Regions from separate parts of the Nocardiopsis sp. LDBS1602 genome, predicted to be linked through region 2. Evidence: predicted binding sites of a transcription regulator. Region 2 holds the regulator's gene; each other region holds the start of a gene.
What was found. The regulator HrcA, encoded in region 2, represses chaperone genes, less so after heat shock. The targets are predictions, from matches to a motif close to TTGGCACTCTCNNNNNGAGAGTGCCAA.
Positions count from the first base shown of each region.

Region 1: groL (chaperonin GroEL) is a predicted target of HrcA. The motif match lies at 2,057-2,083, and genes of this name have one in related genera.
Region 3: U9J66_RS09800 (FmdB family zinc ribbon protein) is a predicted target of HrcA. The motif match lies at 2,281-2,307, and genes of this name have one in related genera.

Region 1 is NZ_JAYLVW010000002.1:267,974-272,496, reverse strand. Features, by position in the region: gene zwf (glucose-6-phosphate dehydrogenase) at 1-151, shown strand, start outside; gene groL (chaperonin GroEL) at 261-1,892, opposite strand; gene U9J66_RS09310 (ABC transporter permease) at 2,305-3,111, opposite strand; gene U9J66_RS09305 (ATP-binding cassette domain-containing protein) at 3,108-4,079, opposite strand; gene U9J66_RS09300 (PadR family transcriptional regulator) at 4,304-4,523, opposite strand, start outside.
Region 2 is NZ_JAYLVW010000001.1:1,671,542-1,676,064, reverse strand. Features, by position in the region: gene U9J66_RS07640 (DUF4870 domain-containing protein) at 1-133, opposite strand, end outside; gene U9J66_RS07635 (DUF4870 domain-containing protein) at 335-715, opposite strand; gene U9J66_RS07630 (DUF3097 domain-containing protein) at 1,167-2,006, opposite strand; gene hrcA (heat-inducible transcriptional repressor HrcA) at 2,184-3,197, shown strand; gene dnaJ (molecular chaperone DnaJ) at 3,202-4,347, shown strand; gene U9J66_RS07615 (16S rRNA (uracil(1498)-N(3))-methyltransferase) at 4,344-4,523, shown strand, end outside.
Region 3 is NZ_JAYLVW010000002.1:377,101-381,623, reverse strand. Features, by position in the region: gene glp (molybdotransferase-like divisome protein Glp) at 1-295, opposite strand, end outside; gene galU (UTP--glucose-1-phosphate uridylyltransferase GalU) at 421-1,359, opposite strand; gene U9J66_RS09805 (5-formyltetrahydrofolate cyclo-ligase) at 1,523-2,155, shown strand; gene U9J66_RS09800 (FmdB family zinc ribbon protein) at 2,326-2,703, shown strand; gene U9J66_RS09795 (SAF domain-containing protein) at 2,840-3,487, shown strand; gene U9J66_RS09790 (MscL family protein) at 3,570-3,983, shown strand; gene U9J66_RS09785 (M15 family metallopeptidase) at 4,052-4,523, opposite strand, start outside.

The DNA.
Region 1 (4,523 bases), on a different contig from region 2:
GTGGCGGATCGTCGACCCGATCGTGGACCTGACGTCCGTACCCGAGACCTACGCACGCGGCACCTACGGCCCCGTCTCCTCCTTGGAGCTTCCGGGGTCCTCGGGCTGGCATCCGCCCGCCGACGCGATCCGCCCGCACGGGATCGACTGAGCCGCGAGGGAGCACCCCCGGAAAAGGCGAAACCGGGCGGACCCCCGAAGGGGACCGCCCGGTCGTCGCGGGCGAGGTCGCGTATCCGGACCTCGGAGGTTCGGACCTCTTAGAAGTCCATACCGCCCATGCCACCGGTCGGGTCGCCGGCGGGAGCCGCGGCCTTCTCCGGCTTCTCGGCGATGACGGCCTCGGTGGTCAGGAACAGACCGGCGATCGAGGACGCGTTCTGCAGAGCGGAACGGGTGACCTTGGTCGGGTCGATGACGCCGTCCTTGAACAGGTCGGTGTACTCACCGGTGGCGGCGTTCAGGCCGAACCCGGGCTCCAGGTTCTTGACCTTGTCCGCCACGACGCCGCCCTCGAGGCCGGCGTTGACCGCGATCTGCTTGAGCGGCTCGGCGATGGCGCGACGCACGATGTCGGCGCCGATGGCCTCGTCGCCGTCCAGGTCGAGCTTCTCGAAGGCCGGGACGCTGGCCTGGAGCAGAGCGACACCACCACCGGGCAGGATGCCCTCTTCGACGGCGGCCTTCGCGTTGCGAACGGCGTCCTCGATGCGGTGCTTGCGCTCCTTGAGCTCCACCTCGGTGGCGGCGCCGGCCTTGATGACGGCCACGCCGCCGGCCAGACGGGCGAGGCGCTCCTGGAGCTTCTCGCGGTCGTAGTCGGAGTCGGTGCGCTCGATCTCGTTGCGGATCTCGTTCACGCGACCGGCGATGGCGGTGGCGTCACCGGCACCGTCGACGATGGTGGTCTCGTCCTTGGTGACGACGATCTTGCGGGCGCGGCCCAGCAGCTCCAGCTCGGTGTTCTCGAGCTTGAGGCCGACCTCCTCGGTGATGACCTGGCCGCCGGTCAGCACGGCGATGTCGCCGAGCTGGGCCTTGCGACGGTCACCGAAGCCCGGGGCCTTGACGGCGACGGACTTGAAGGTGCCGCGGATCTTGTTGACCACGAGGGTCTGGAGGGCGCCGTCGGCGACGTCCTCGGCGATGACCATCAGCGGACGGCCGGACTGCAGGACCTTCTCGACAACGGGCAGGAACTCGTTGTTGTTGGAGATCTTGGAGTTGACGATGAGGATGTAGGGGTCCTCGAGGACCGTCTCCATGCGCTCGAGGTCGGTGGCGAAGTAGGGCGAGATGTAGCCCTTGTCGAAGCGCATACCCTCGGCGAGCTCCAGCTCGAGCCCGAAGGTCTGACCCTCCTCGACGGTGATGACGCCTTCCTTGCCGACCTTGTCCATCGCCTCGGCGATGGTCTCACCGATCTGGGTGTCACCGGCGGAGATGGAGGCGGTGGAGGCGATCTGCTCCTTGGTCTCGACGTCCTTGGAGAGGTTGCCGAGCTCCTCGTTGATGCGGGCGACGGCGGCCTCGATGCCCCGCTTGAGGCCGACCGGGTTGGCGCCGGCGGCGACGTTGCGCAGACCCTCGCGGACGAGGGCCTGGGCCAGGACGGTGGCGGTGGTCGTACCGTCACCGGCGACGTCGTCCGTCTTCTTGGCGACCTCCTTGACCAGCTCGGCCCCGATCTTCTCCCACGGGTCCTCGAGCTCGATCTCCTTGGCGATGGAGACACCGTCGTTGGTGATCGTGGGGGCGCCCCACTTCTTCTCCAGAACGACGTTGCGGCCCTTGGGACCGAGGGTGACCTTCACGGCGTCCGCGAGCTGGTTCATGCCACGCTCGAGGCCGCGACGGGCCTCCTCGTCGAACGCGATCAGTTTGGCTGCCATTGAGTTCTTGTCCTCCCGTGACCGGGCTGATACGCGACGGGGACGAGGCCTGCGCCCGCGACGGACGACCGCGTTCCCCCGACACCCTTCCGTCGGAGGCCCGTGATCTCGCAGCCTCGATCCGGTTAGCACTCGACAAAGGTGAGTGCTAACCAGTCACCTTTTTAGCACTCGCCCATGGAGAGTGCAAACGATGTGGTCACGATTTCCACAGCCGGAGGAACACCCGTCACCTGGAGGAACATGCCTCGTTCCGGGCGTTTTGAGCGGTGGGCGAACAGGGAGGATCGGCCGCTCCGTGACCCTCCTACCCATGAGCGACCCCGGCCGCACCCTCCGGCACCCCCCCGATTCGCCCGGGTCTCGATCCGGGTGGAGCTCCACCCGGATCGAGGCCCGCCCGCCCCAGGTCTCAGCCGTGGAGACGACGCGTCGAACGGGCTCCGAAGGCCAACGCCGCCACGGTCAGCCCGACCGCCATGACCCAGCCGAGCAGTACCGTTCCGTCCCACGTTCCGCCGCCGAACGACACCCGTGCCGCGTCCACCACGTGCGCCACCGGGTTGAGCCGCGACAGCGTGTACAGCCAGCCCGGCGCCGACTCCATCGGCAGCAGCACCCCGGAGAGCAACAGGAGCGGCATCATCACGGTCTGGACGATGGGCGCGAACACGTAGGTCCGTCCGACGGCCATCGCGACCACGTAGGACAGCGTGGCGAGCCCGGTCGCCAGCACCCCCAGCAGCGCGAACCCCGCCAGGGCCCCCGGCAAGGTGGTCCGGAAACCGAACGGCAGCACCAGGAACAGGATCAGCAGCATCTGCGTCGACACGATCACGAGGTCGCGCAGGACCCGACCGAGCAGCAGGGCCACCCGACCGGCCGGGGTGACCAGCATCCGTTCGTGCGCGCCCGAGGCCATCTCGGGCAGGAGCCCGAACCCGGCGAAACCGGAGGTGAACAGGGTCAGCATCACGAAGAGGCCGGGCACGAACCACTGCCACGGGTTCTCCCCCTCCGCACCCGACAGCCCGGTGAGCAGCGGCGCGAACAGCACCAGGTACAGCAGCGGCTGGAGCATACCGAAGGCGATGACGAACGGCCGGTGCCACACCGGGCGCATCTGTCGGGCGAACACGGTGCCTGTGTCGCGGAGCAGTCCCGCGAGCCCTCCGTGTCGGGCGGAGCGGACGGTCTCGGGGGTCATGGCGGTGGTCATCGGCCCTCCTCACGCAGGCTGCGGCCGGTCAGGGTCAGGAACACGTCGTCCAGGGTGGGACGCTGCACCTGGACGGTGCTCAGATCGAGGTCGGCGGCGTCGAGAGCGCGCAGCAGGTCCGGCAGGACGGCGTCGCCGCGCTCCGTCCGGAAGCGCACCTCGTGGTCGGCCCCGGTTCCCCGATGGACCTCGACCCCGCCGTCCGACGCGATCCCGTCGGCCACCCGAGCGGCACTCCGGGACTGCTCCTCGTCGCCGAAGACGAGGGTCACCAGGTCGCCGGAGACGCGGCCCTTGAGCTCCTCGGGCGAACCGTCGGCGATCACCCGCCCGTGATCGATGACCAGGACCCGCTCGGCCGCGGAGTCGGCCTCGTCCAGGTAGTGGGTGGTGAGCACGACGGTCGTCCCGAACTCCTCCCGCAGCCGCGTGACGTGCTCCCACAGGTCGGCCCGGCTGTGCGGGTCCAGTCCCGCGGAGGGCTCGTCAAGGAAGAGCAGACCGGGGCGGTGCACCAGGCCCATGGCGACGTCGAGCCTGCGCCGCTGGCCCCCGGAAAGGGTGTCGACCTCGCGCCGGCCGACGGCAGCGAGGTCGAACGTCTCCAGCAGGTCGCCGGCCCGACGCCGGGCGGTGCGGCGGTCGAGCCCGTAGAGAAGGCCCTGGGAGTACAGCTCGTCGTGGACACGCTGGTCGTCCGCGGCGCCATGCCCCTGTCCGACGAACCCGATCCGGCGACGGACCTCGGAGGGCTCGGCGCGTACGTCACGTCCGGCGACGGTGGCCGTGCCGAAGGTGGGTTCGAGGAGGGTGGTGAGCATGCGCAGGGTGGTGGACTTACCCGCCCCGTTGGGGCCGAGGAGCGCGACGGTCTCTCCTGCGGCCACGTCGATATCGACACCGCGGACGGCTTCGACGGTCTCCTTGCCGACCCGGAAGCGCCGGGTCAGTTCACGTGTGCGGATCATGGATCCCTCCGTATTAAAACTTGAATACGAGGATCAGACTGCACCACGAGGCGTGGTTATTCAAGTTTTAATAGCAACGGTGGGACCGAAAAGCGCGAACTCGAAGGATCCGGACCCCGGGAGGGACGAGGGCCCGGGCCCGTGAGAGTCACGAGCACGCCGGCCGGGAGAACGGGGCGTCGGAACACCGAGAAGGCGGGGACCCGGGAAGGTCTCGGGCCCGGTCAGGCCGGCGGAAGGCCGAAGGCGCTCGGGCTGTCGTCGGCCATGACGTACTCCCCCGCCTCCAGCGAGGAGATCAACCGCCGGGTCCAGGCGGCACCCGAGTCGAGCGAGTACTCCCAGAGCCGGTAGAGCTCGCGCACGTGGGCGGGCTTCCCCCACTTCGTCTCGGAAGGATCCATCGACTCGCGCACCCCCGCGACGTTCCCCTCCAGCCACTCC
Region 2 (4,523 bases):
ACCCGCCGGGCTGCCCCGGAGTCGGATACCCACCGGAGGGCTGTCCCCCCTGCGGCGGCGGATACCCGCCGTATCCGCCCTGGTTCTGCCCACCGTAGGGATCTTCGGGTGAGGGGTTTCCGGGATAGGACATGACTGGAATCCTTGAGGTGCGGGAACTGGGTCTACCTGCCGGTTCCGAGAGTACTTCGGCCTCGAGGCCGCGCGGAAACCGGAAATGAACACGGACACCACGACTTTCGAGGGTGTTCCGGAAGAAGGGTACGGCCGGTCACCGACACGTCGCCCGCCGGCACGTTCCGCGGGCCCCGCGATGGATCCCATGGCGCAAGGGTCATTTCAGGAGACGGAGGGCGAACGGGTAGCGGTTCCAGGCCCCGTTGTTCGCCCCCGACGCCGCGATCACGCCGAGGACGATCGCCACGAGCCAGATCAGGGCGACGAGTAGAGGGCCGATCCAGGCCAGATCCCCGAGGAAGAGCCCCAGGACGACGTAGAGCACCCCCGAGAGCAGATAGGGGATCAGCAGGGTGAGCTGGAAGTTCGTGGCCTCCGCAGCGTGATGCCGCGCGAACGGGGAACGCTCGCGTTCGGCGAGGTAGACGGCGAGCGGTGGGATCCAACCGAGGAAGGCGAACACGAAACCGGACAGGTGGGCGAGCATCGCCGCCAGGACGTCGCGGCCACCGCCGACCGGCGCGGGGGCGGCGGACACGGGGTGGGGCGCGCCCTGGCCGGGGTGTCCCCCCGGAACCGGAGCGCCCTGGGGAGCTTGAGGGGTCGGCGCGGGGTGCCCGCCCGACGGGTGATGTGGAGCCGGAGCCGGGTGATCCTGAGGGGGCCCCTGGGGCACGGGCGGAGTCGGAGGGGCGAAGTCCGGGCGCCCGCCCATCAAAGGCCGTCGTCCGAGGGTGTGATGGTCACCGGCCGCGGGCGGGGCCGGACGGGGAGAACCCTCAGGTCGCTGCGGAGGGGGCGCGGGATGCCCGCCCGACGGACCTCCCGGAGCGGGAGAGGCCCCCGGACCACCTCTCTGGTCCCGGTGCGGCGGCCACTGCCCCCGAGGCTCGTCCGGGGACGGGGGGTTCGACGGGGTCTCGCTCATGCTCTTCCTCGGTTCGACGGTCGGGACGTCGGGCGGACACACCACGACGGCGCCCGGGACCTCAGTCTTCCAGGGGGTGGGGGCCGGTGACGAAGTCGATGAGCTCCTCGACCCGCCCCAACAGGGAGGGTTCGAGATCACCGTAACCGCGGACCGAGCCGAGGATGCGCCGCCAGGCCTCGCCCGTCTCCATCCGCCAACCCAGCGCGGAGACCACCCCCTCCTTCCAGGGGAGCCCCCGAGGGACCTCGGGCCAGGCCCGGATCCCCACCGCCCCGGGGCGCACCGCCTGCCACACGTCCACGTACGGATGCCCCACCACGAGCACGTCCTCGCCCTGGACACGCTCGGCGATCCGGCTCTCCTTGGAGCCCGGGACCAGATGGTCCACCAGGACGCCCAGACGCCGCCCCGGTCCGGGGGAGAACTCCGCCACCACCGAGGGCAGATCGTCCACGCCCTCCAGGAACTCCACGGCCACACCCTCCACACGAAGGTCGTGACCCCACACCTTCTCCACCAGCTCCGCGTCGTGGGCGCCCTCGACGTAGATCCGACTCTCCCTGGCCGTACGAGCACGGGCGTCGGTCACCGCGATCGACCCCGAGGCGCTGCGCAACGGCCCCTTGGGCGCCTCACGAGGACGCACCAGGGTCACCGTGCGCCCCTCCAGGGAGAAGGCGGCCGGCTCCAGATCGAACACCCGCCGTCGACCGGCCCGATCCTCCAAGGTCACCGTGGCCTTGTCCCAGGCCACCACGGCCCCACAGAACGTCTCCTCGACGTCCTCCACGACCAGGTCGCGAGCGAGCGGTACCTCGGGCACCACGCTCGCGCCGCGTCGTCGTCGATCCTCCGCCAGAACGTCTCGGCCGTACCGACCGGTTCCCTTGGTAGCCACGGTGGTGCAGTGTACTGGTGAGAGGATCGGTGCTCCGGCGACCGTGTGCGGTAGGTCGCCGATCCACCGGGAAGAAGAGAGGGCGTCCCGGACGTTGCCCCCGGCGAGTAGCCGTGCGGGTTTGCGGTCGGGCATAGAATCGGCACTGAGGACCACGGAGTGCCAGGAGGTGGCGAGTTGCTGGATGAGCGCAAGCTCGCGGTCCTGCGTGCCGTCGTCGAGGACTTCGTCAACACCAACGAACCGGTCGGTTCCAGGGCGTTGGCCGACCGACACCCTCTCGGTGTCTCTCCGGCGACCATTCGCAACGACATGGTCGCGCTGGAGGAGGAGGGGTACATCACCCAGCCGCACACCAGTGCCGGACGGGTGCCCACGGACAAGGGGTACCGCCTCTTCGTGGACCGCCTCTCCTCGGTCAAACCCCTCTCCGCGGCGGAACGCCGCGCCATCGAGTCCTTCCTCGGCGGCGCCGTGGACCTCGACGAGATCGTCGCTCGCACGGTACGGCTGCTCGCGCAGCTCACCCGCCAGGTCGCGATCGTCCAGTACCCGTCGCTGACCCGCTCGTCGGTCCAGCACGTGGAACTCGTACCCCTCGGCGGCCACCGCATCATGATGGTCGTCATCACCAACACCGGCCGTGTCGAACAGCGGGTCATCGACGGCCTCGGCGTCGTCGACGAGAGCGTGGTGGAGGACCTGCGCTCCATGCTCAACCGCGCCATCGCCGGCAAACACCTCGGTGACGTGCCCGACGCGGTGGAGGACCTGCCCGCCCAGGTCGCGCCGGAGGACCGATCGTTCGCGATCGCCGTCCTCTCGGTCCTGTTGGAGAGCCTCGTCGAGCGGCACGAGGAGAAGATCGTCCTGGCGGGCACCGCCAACCTCGCGGCGGTCGACTTCGCGGCGAGCCTGCGGGACGTACTCGAAGCACTGGAAGAGAACATGGTCCTCATCCGTTTGTTGGGTGAGGCGAAGGACCCCTCGATGCTCACCGTGCGTATCGGCGCGGAGAACTTCCACGAGGGGCTTCGATCCACCTCCATCGTGTCGGCCGACTACGGTGTGGGAAACCAGTCGCTGGCCAAGATCGGTGTGGTGGGACCCACCCGGATGGACTACCCGGGGACGATGGGCGCCGTCCGTGCGGTGGCTCGGTATGTCGGACAGATTTTGGCAGGACAGTAACTCAGTGGCCAGAGACTATTACCAGGTTCTCGGGGTGCGTCGCGACGCGTCCAAGGACGAGATCAAGAAGGCGTACCGGCGGCTCGCGCGCGAGTTGCACCCGGACATCAACCCGGACCCGGCGACCCAGGAGCGCTTCAAGGAGGTGACCCAGGCCTACGAGGTCCTCTCCGACGAGAACAAGCGTCGGATGTTCGACATGGGCCAGGACCCCTTCGCTCCGGGCGGCGGGGGAGGGGCCGGCGGCTTCGGCGGCTCGGGCGGCTTCGCCTTCGACGACATCATGAACGCCTTCTTCGGCGGCGGCCAGCCCGGTGGGCGTGGGCCGCGCGAACGGGTCCGGCGCGGACGCAGCATCAAGATCCGCATCGAACTGGACCTGGTCGAGACCGCCTTCGGCGTGAGCAAGGAGATCACCTTCCCCACCGCCATCCTGTGCGAGACCTGCCAGGGTGAGGGGACGGCCGCCGGTTCGCACCGCACCACCTGCGAGATGTGCCACGGCCAGGGAGAGGTCTCCCAGGTCACGCGCTCCTTCCTGGGCCAGGTCATGACCTCGCGCCCCTGCCCGCAGTGCTCGGGCCAGGGCTCGGTCATCACCAACCCCTGCGGAGACTGCGCCGGAGAGGGGCGGGTCCGGGAGAAGGTCACCCGTACCGTCAAGATCCCCGCCGGTGTGGACGACGGCACCCGCATCCAGCTCGCCGGCGAGGGCGAGGTCGGCCCCAACGGCGGACCGCGCGGCGACATCATCCTGGAGATCGTGCAGAAGTCCCACCCGACGTTCGAACGTCGCGGCGACGACCTGCACTGCACCATCACCGTGCCGATGACGGCCGCGGCGCTGGGCGCCTCCTTCGCCTTCGACACCCTCGACGGCACCGAGAACATCGACCTGCGCCCGGGGACCAACTCCGGACACGTGATCACCCTGCCGGGCAAGGGCGTCACCCACCTCGACGGCGGAGGCCGGGGCGACCTGCGCATCCGGGTCGACGTGGAGACCCCCGGCAAGCTCGACGAGGAGCAGGAGGCCCTCCTGCGCAAGTTCGCCGAACTGCGCGGCGAGGACCAGAACCCGGGACGATTCAGCCCCGGACACGGCGGGTTCTTCTCCAAGATCCGTGACGCCTTCGGCGCGAACAAGTGACGCCGCCGGTCTTCCTGGTGGAGACCGGGGCCCTGGCCGCCGACCTGATCCGTCTCGACGGACCCGAGGGTCGGCACGCCGCCGCCGTCCGACGCATCCGTGAGGGCGAGACCGTCGATCTCTCCGACGGTCTCGGCCTCCGGGTCCGCTGCGAGGTGGTGGAGGTCGTCGGCAAG
Region 3 (4,523 bases), on a different contig from region 2:
CGGTCATGATCCGGGCGCACAGGCCGGAGCGAATGGCCCCGGGAGAGGGGTCGCCCGCCGGGATGTCGGCCACCACCGGAAGTCGGACCGGAGAGGTGGGGGTGGCGGCGTCCAGGTCCGCGGAGTGGACCGCGTAGCCGTCCATCGAGGAGTTGTCGAAACCCGGGAGGGAGACGGTGGAGACCACCGGTTCGGCCAGCACCGTCCCGTGGGCCCGGAGCAGGTCGAGCTCCGTCGCCTCGGGGACGGAGACCAGCTCCAGCAGATCGGAGACGTGCCGTTCGACGCTCTTCATGGGGTCCTTCCGGGTCGTGAGACTCACTGGGAGCGTTCCGTCACACGGGACACGCTCCCCTCCCATTGTGGCCATCCATGCCGGGGAGGGCCCGGACCCGGCCCTCCCCCACCCGGTCGGTCGGGTCAGACGCGCCCTTCACCCTGACGGTCCACGAACTCGCGCAGCCAGGGCAGGAGCTCCTCGGCCAGGTCGGGACGGCGGCAGGCGAAGTCCACCACCGTGCGGATGTAGTCGGCCTTGTTCCCCGTGTCGTAGCGGCGCCCGCGCAACAGGACGCCTCGCACACCGCCCCCGTCCTCGGGCTTGGTGCGGGCCAGCTCCAACAGGGCGTCGGTCAGCTGGATCTCGCCGCCGCGGCCGGGCGGGGTGCGGTGCAGGACGGAGAAGACCTCGGGGTCGCAGATGTAACGGCCGATGATCGCCCAGCGGCTGGGAGCCTCCTCTTGGGAGGGCTTCTCGACCAGATCGGTGACGGTGACGACGTCGTCCTCCTCCGTCGGCTCCACCGCCGCGCACCCGTAGAGGGAGACCTGTTCGGGCTCCACCTCCATGAGCGCGACGACGCTCCCGCCGTGCTCCTGGCGGACCTCGATCATGCGGCGCAGCAGGTCCGCCGACTCGATCAGGTCGTCGCCGAGGAGCACCGCGAAGGGGTTGTCGCCCACATGCGCCTCCGCGCACAGGACCGCGTGCCCGAGCCCGCGAGGCTCCCCTTGGCGGACGTAGTGGACCTGGGCCAGGTCGCTGGACTCGCGGACGGAGCGGAGTTTGCCCTCCTCGCCCTTGGCCGCGAGGGCCTCCTCCAGCTCATAGGCCCGATCGAAGTGGTCCTCGATGGAACGCTTACTGCGTCCGGTGATCATGAGGACGTCGTGAAGACCCGATTCGACCGCCTCCTCCACCACGTACTGGATCGCGGGTTTGTCCACGATCGGCAGCATCTCCTTGGGGGTGGCCTTGGTCGCGGGCAGGAAGCGGGTGCCCAGCCCGGCCGCCGGGACGACCGCCTTGGTGACGGTCTCGGAGGACAGGGGTCGCGTTCGGTCGATGTCGGCGCTCATGGACAGGCACTTTAGGGCAGATATCGAGGTCCACGCGGCGGCTCACCGGTCGTGGCGGAGAGAAGTCCCCGCCCTTTCGGGTGAAGGCGTCGAAAACGCCACCCTGGGTTCACCGAAGGGGTGACGAACACCCTCCCCGACGGCACGATGTCACACTGGCCCCATGGGTGAGTCGAACGATCGGAGCCGATCCGACAAGCGCGCGCTGCGGGAACGTCTCCTCTCCGCACGCCGGGCGCGGAGCCCCGAGGAGCGCGCTCGCACGGGGGCCGCGATCCGCTCCGTCCTGTTGAGGCTGCCCGCTCCGCCCCTCGACGGCACCATCGCCTGCTACTACTCCGTGGGCGGCGAACCCGACACCCGAGGCCTGGTGGAGGACCTGTGGAGGGAGGGATCACGGGTGCTGCTCCCGATCTTCCGACCGGACGGTCCGATGGACTGGGCCGACTACGAAGGGCCCGAGAGCCTCGTCCCCGCCGGACACGGCCTGCTCGAACCCGGCGGCCCCCGCCGCGGCACCGAGGCGCTCGGCCTGGCCGACCTGGTGATCTGTCCGGCCCTGGCGGTGGACCGACGCGGCATGCGTCTGGGACGGGGCGCCGGCTGGTACGACCGCGCCCTGGAGTACAAGAGACCGGACGCCCCGGCCCTCGCCCTGGTCCACGACGAGGGCCTCGTCGAGTCCGTGCCCACCGAACCGCACGATCGCCCGATGGACGCGGTGGTGAGCCCGGGCGCGGGGCTGCTCCGCTTCACCCCTCTCCTTCCGGCCCTTGCCACGGCGACCGGGGATTAAGCCGACCACCTGGAACGTTGACGTCTTCGTCCGTGTCCCGACGGGGTCGGGCACGCGGCTCCCCTCCTCCGTTCCGCGACGTCGACGAGGGGCTGTCGCGGCCCTGGTCGGCGAACGCGTACTATTTAGCAGTCAACGGGCGTGAGTGCCGGCAAGGAGGACTTGGAACAGTGCCTACGTATCAGTACGCGTGCACCGAGTGTGACGCCCAGATGGAGGTCGTGCAGAGCTTCAGCGACGACTCTCTGACGGTCTGCCCCGAGTGCGAGGGTCGCCTGCGCAAGGTGTACTCGGCCGTGGGGATCGTCTTCAAGGGCTCGGGCTTCTACCGCACCGACAGCGGCAAGAGCACCACGAACAGCTCGGCGCTGACCGGCTCCTCCGAGAGCAAGGACAGCGGCTCCGGCGACACCGCCAAGTCCGGTGCCGCCACCGGGTCCACCGATTCCGGAAGCGCCTCCGGGGCGGCCAAGGACTCCTCGAACAGCACCAAGAGCACCGGTTCCACCACCGCCACCGCCGGCAGTGGTGGCGCGAGCGGTAGCTGAGCCACCGCACCGTTGACCGTGGCCGCGCCGCCGAGACCCCTCGGCGGCGCTTTCGTGTGTCCGGGAACCCGACGGCCGGAGATCCACCCTGTGGACAACCGCCCCGACCGCCCTTCGCCGGTCTAGCGTTGGAGGTATGGCCGATACCCCCTACCGCCACCGTCGCGGCCTTCTCCGACTCCTGGAGCGGTATCGGCGCCTCGTGGCGGCGCTGCTGACCGCGCTCGCCGCGATCTGCGCCGTGCTCGTCCTCCGTCCCCTTCCCGAGCCCGTCACCGAGGTCCTGGTCGCCGCCCACGATCTGGACGCCTCCGCTCCCCTGACCGAGGCCGACCTCGACACCCGGGAACTGCCCGACCGTCTTCTCCCCGAGGGCTCGCTCCGGCCCGGAGGCCGGGCCGCCGGACTGACGCCCAACGCCCCGGTGCGGGCCGGTGAGGTACTGACCGACGCCCGCCTGAGAGACCCTCCGGCCCTCCCCTACGGTCCCGGCCTGGTCGCCGTCCCGGTCCGGGTCTCCGACCCCGGGGCGGTGTCACTGCTCTCCCCCGGCAGCCGGGTGGACGTCCTGGCCGCCCGAGGGGTCGACGACCTCTCGAGCCCGTCCTCGCGCCCGGGGCCGGCGACCGAGGTGGTCGAGGACCGTCCCGTGCTCTCGATACCCGAGGAGGGCGCCGGTGGGGAGGGCGGGGCGCTCATTCTCATCGCCGCCACCCCGGGCGAAGCACGCCTCCTTGCCGGACACGCGACCACTTCACGACTGTCCGTCACCATCCGCGGTTGACCGATGACCAAAGGTGGTGAAAGCTGGCCCAGGCGTCCAACGGGACGCCTCAGAACAATCCCGATCACGTAGGGCAGCTTCCATGGAAGGCTTCAAGAAGTTCCTGCTCCAGGGCAACCTGGTGCAGTTGGCGGTCGCGGTCGTCATCGGCGCCGTTTTCTCCGGTCTCATCACCGCGTTCACCGAAGGGTTCATCACCCCGCTGCTCGGCATCTTCGGGGGTGTCCCCACCTTCGGCGACCTGTACTTCGAGATCAACGGCAGCCGCTTCCTCTACGGCGCCTTCATCGACGCCCTGATCTCCTTCCTGCTCACCGCGGCGATCCTGTACTTCTTCGTGGTCCTGCCCACGAGCAAGCTGTTGGAGAAGCTGATCAAGGCGGAGGAGGCCAGCACCCGCGAGTGCCCGCTCTGCTTCACCGAGATCAACAAGAAGGCCAGCCGCTGCCCCGCCTGCACCGGCGAGGTCACCCCGGAGATCACCACCACGGCCTAGATGTACGTACCCCGCACACGCGTGAGGGCGGTCCCCGCGGGGACCGCCCTCACGCGTTCTCGGTAACGCTAACCCTCGAACTCCCAATGCCAGGGTTCGAACGGGTTGGACTTGGCCCAGGCCGGATGGATCCAGCCGTAGCGGCCCCCGTTGGTCTCCATCCAGTTCCACTTGTCGGAGCGGAAGTTCTGGATGCCGCACCCGAGGTCGATCGCCTGTCCCAGACCGTGGTTACTGGTGCCCGGGACCGCCGCGAAACCGGGCGGCACCTCGCCGTACACACGGTGCTGGTTGGGCAGGTCACGGTAGGAGCTGGTGATGCAGATGTTCTCGCCGAACTGCTCCACGTGCTCCATGTTCAGTTCGAGGAAGGCCTTGGCGGCGTCCGCTCGAAGGGAATGCCCGTCGTAGAGCTCGCACAGGGCCTCCTTCGGCAGCAGGCCGTTGGGGTAGCCGTCCGCCTTGGAGGCGGCCGAGGGGTCGCAGTCGGCCGCGGCCATGAAGGTGTCCGGGTCCAGCCCTCGCGACTCCAGTTCGTCG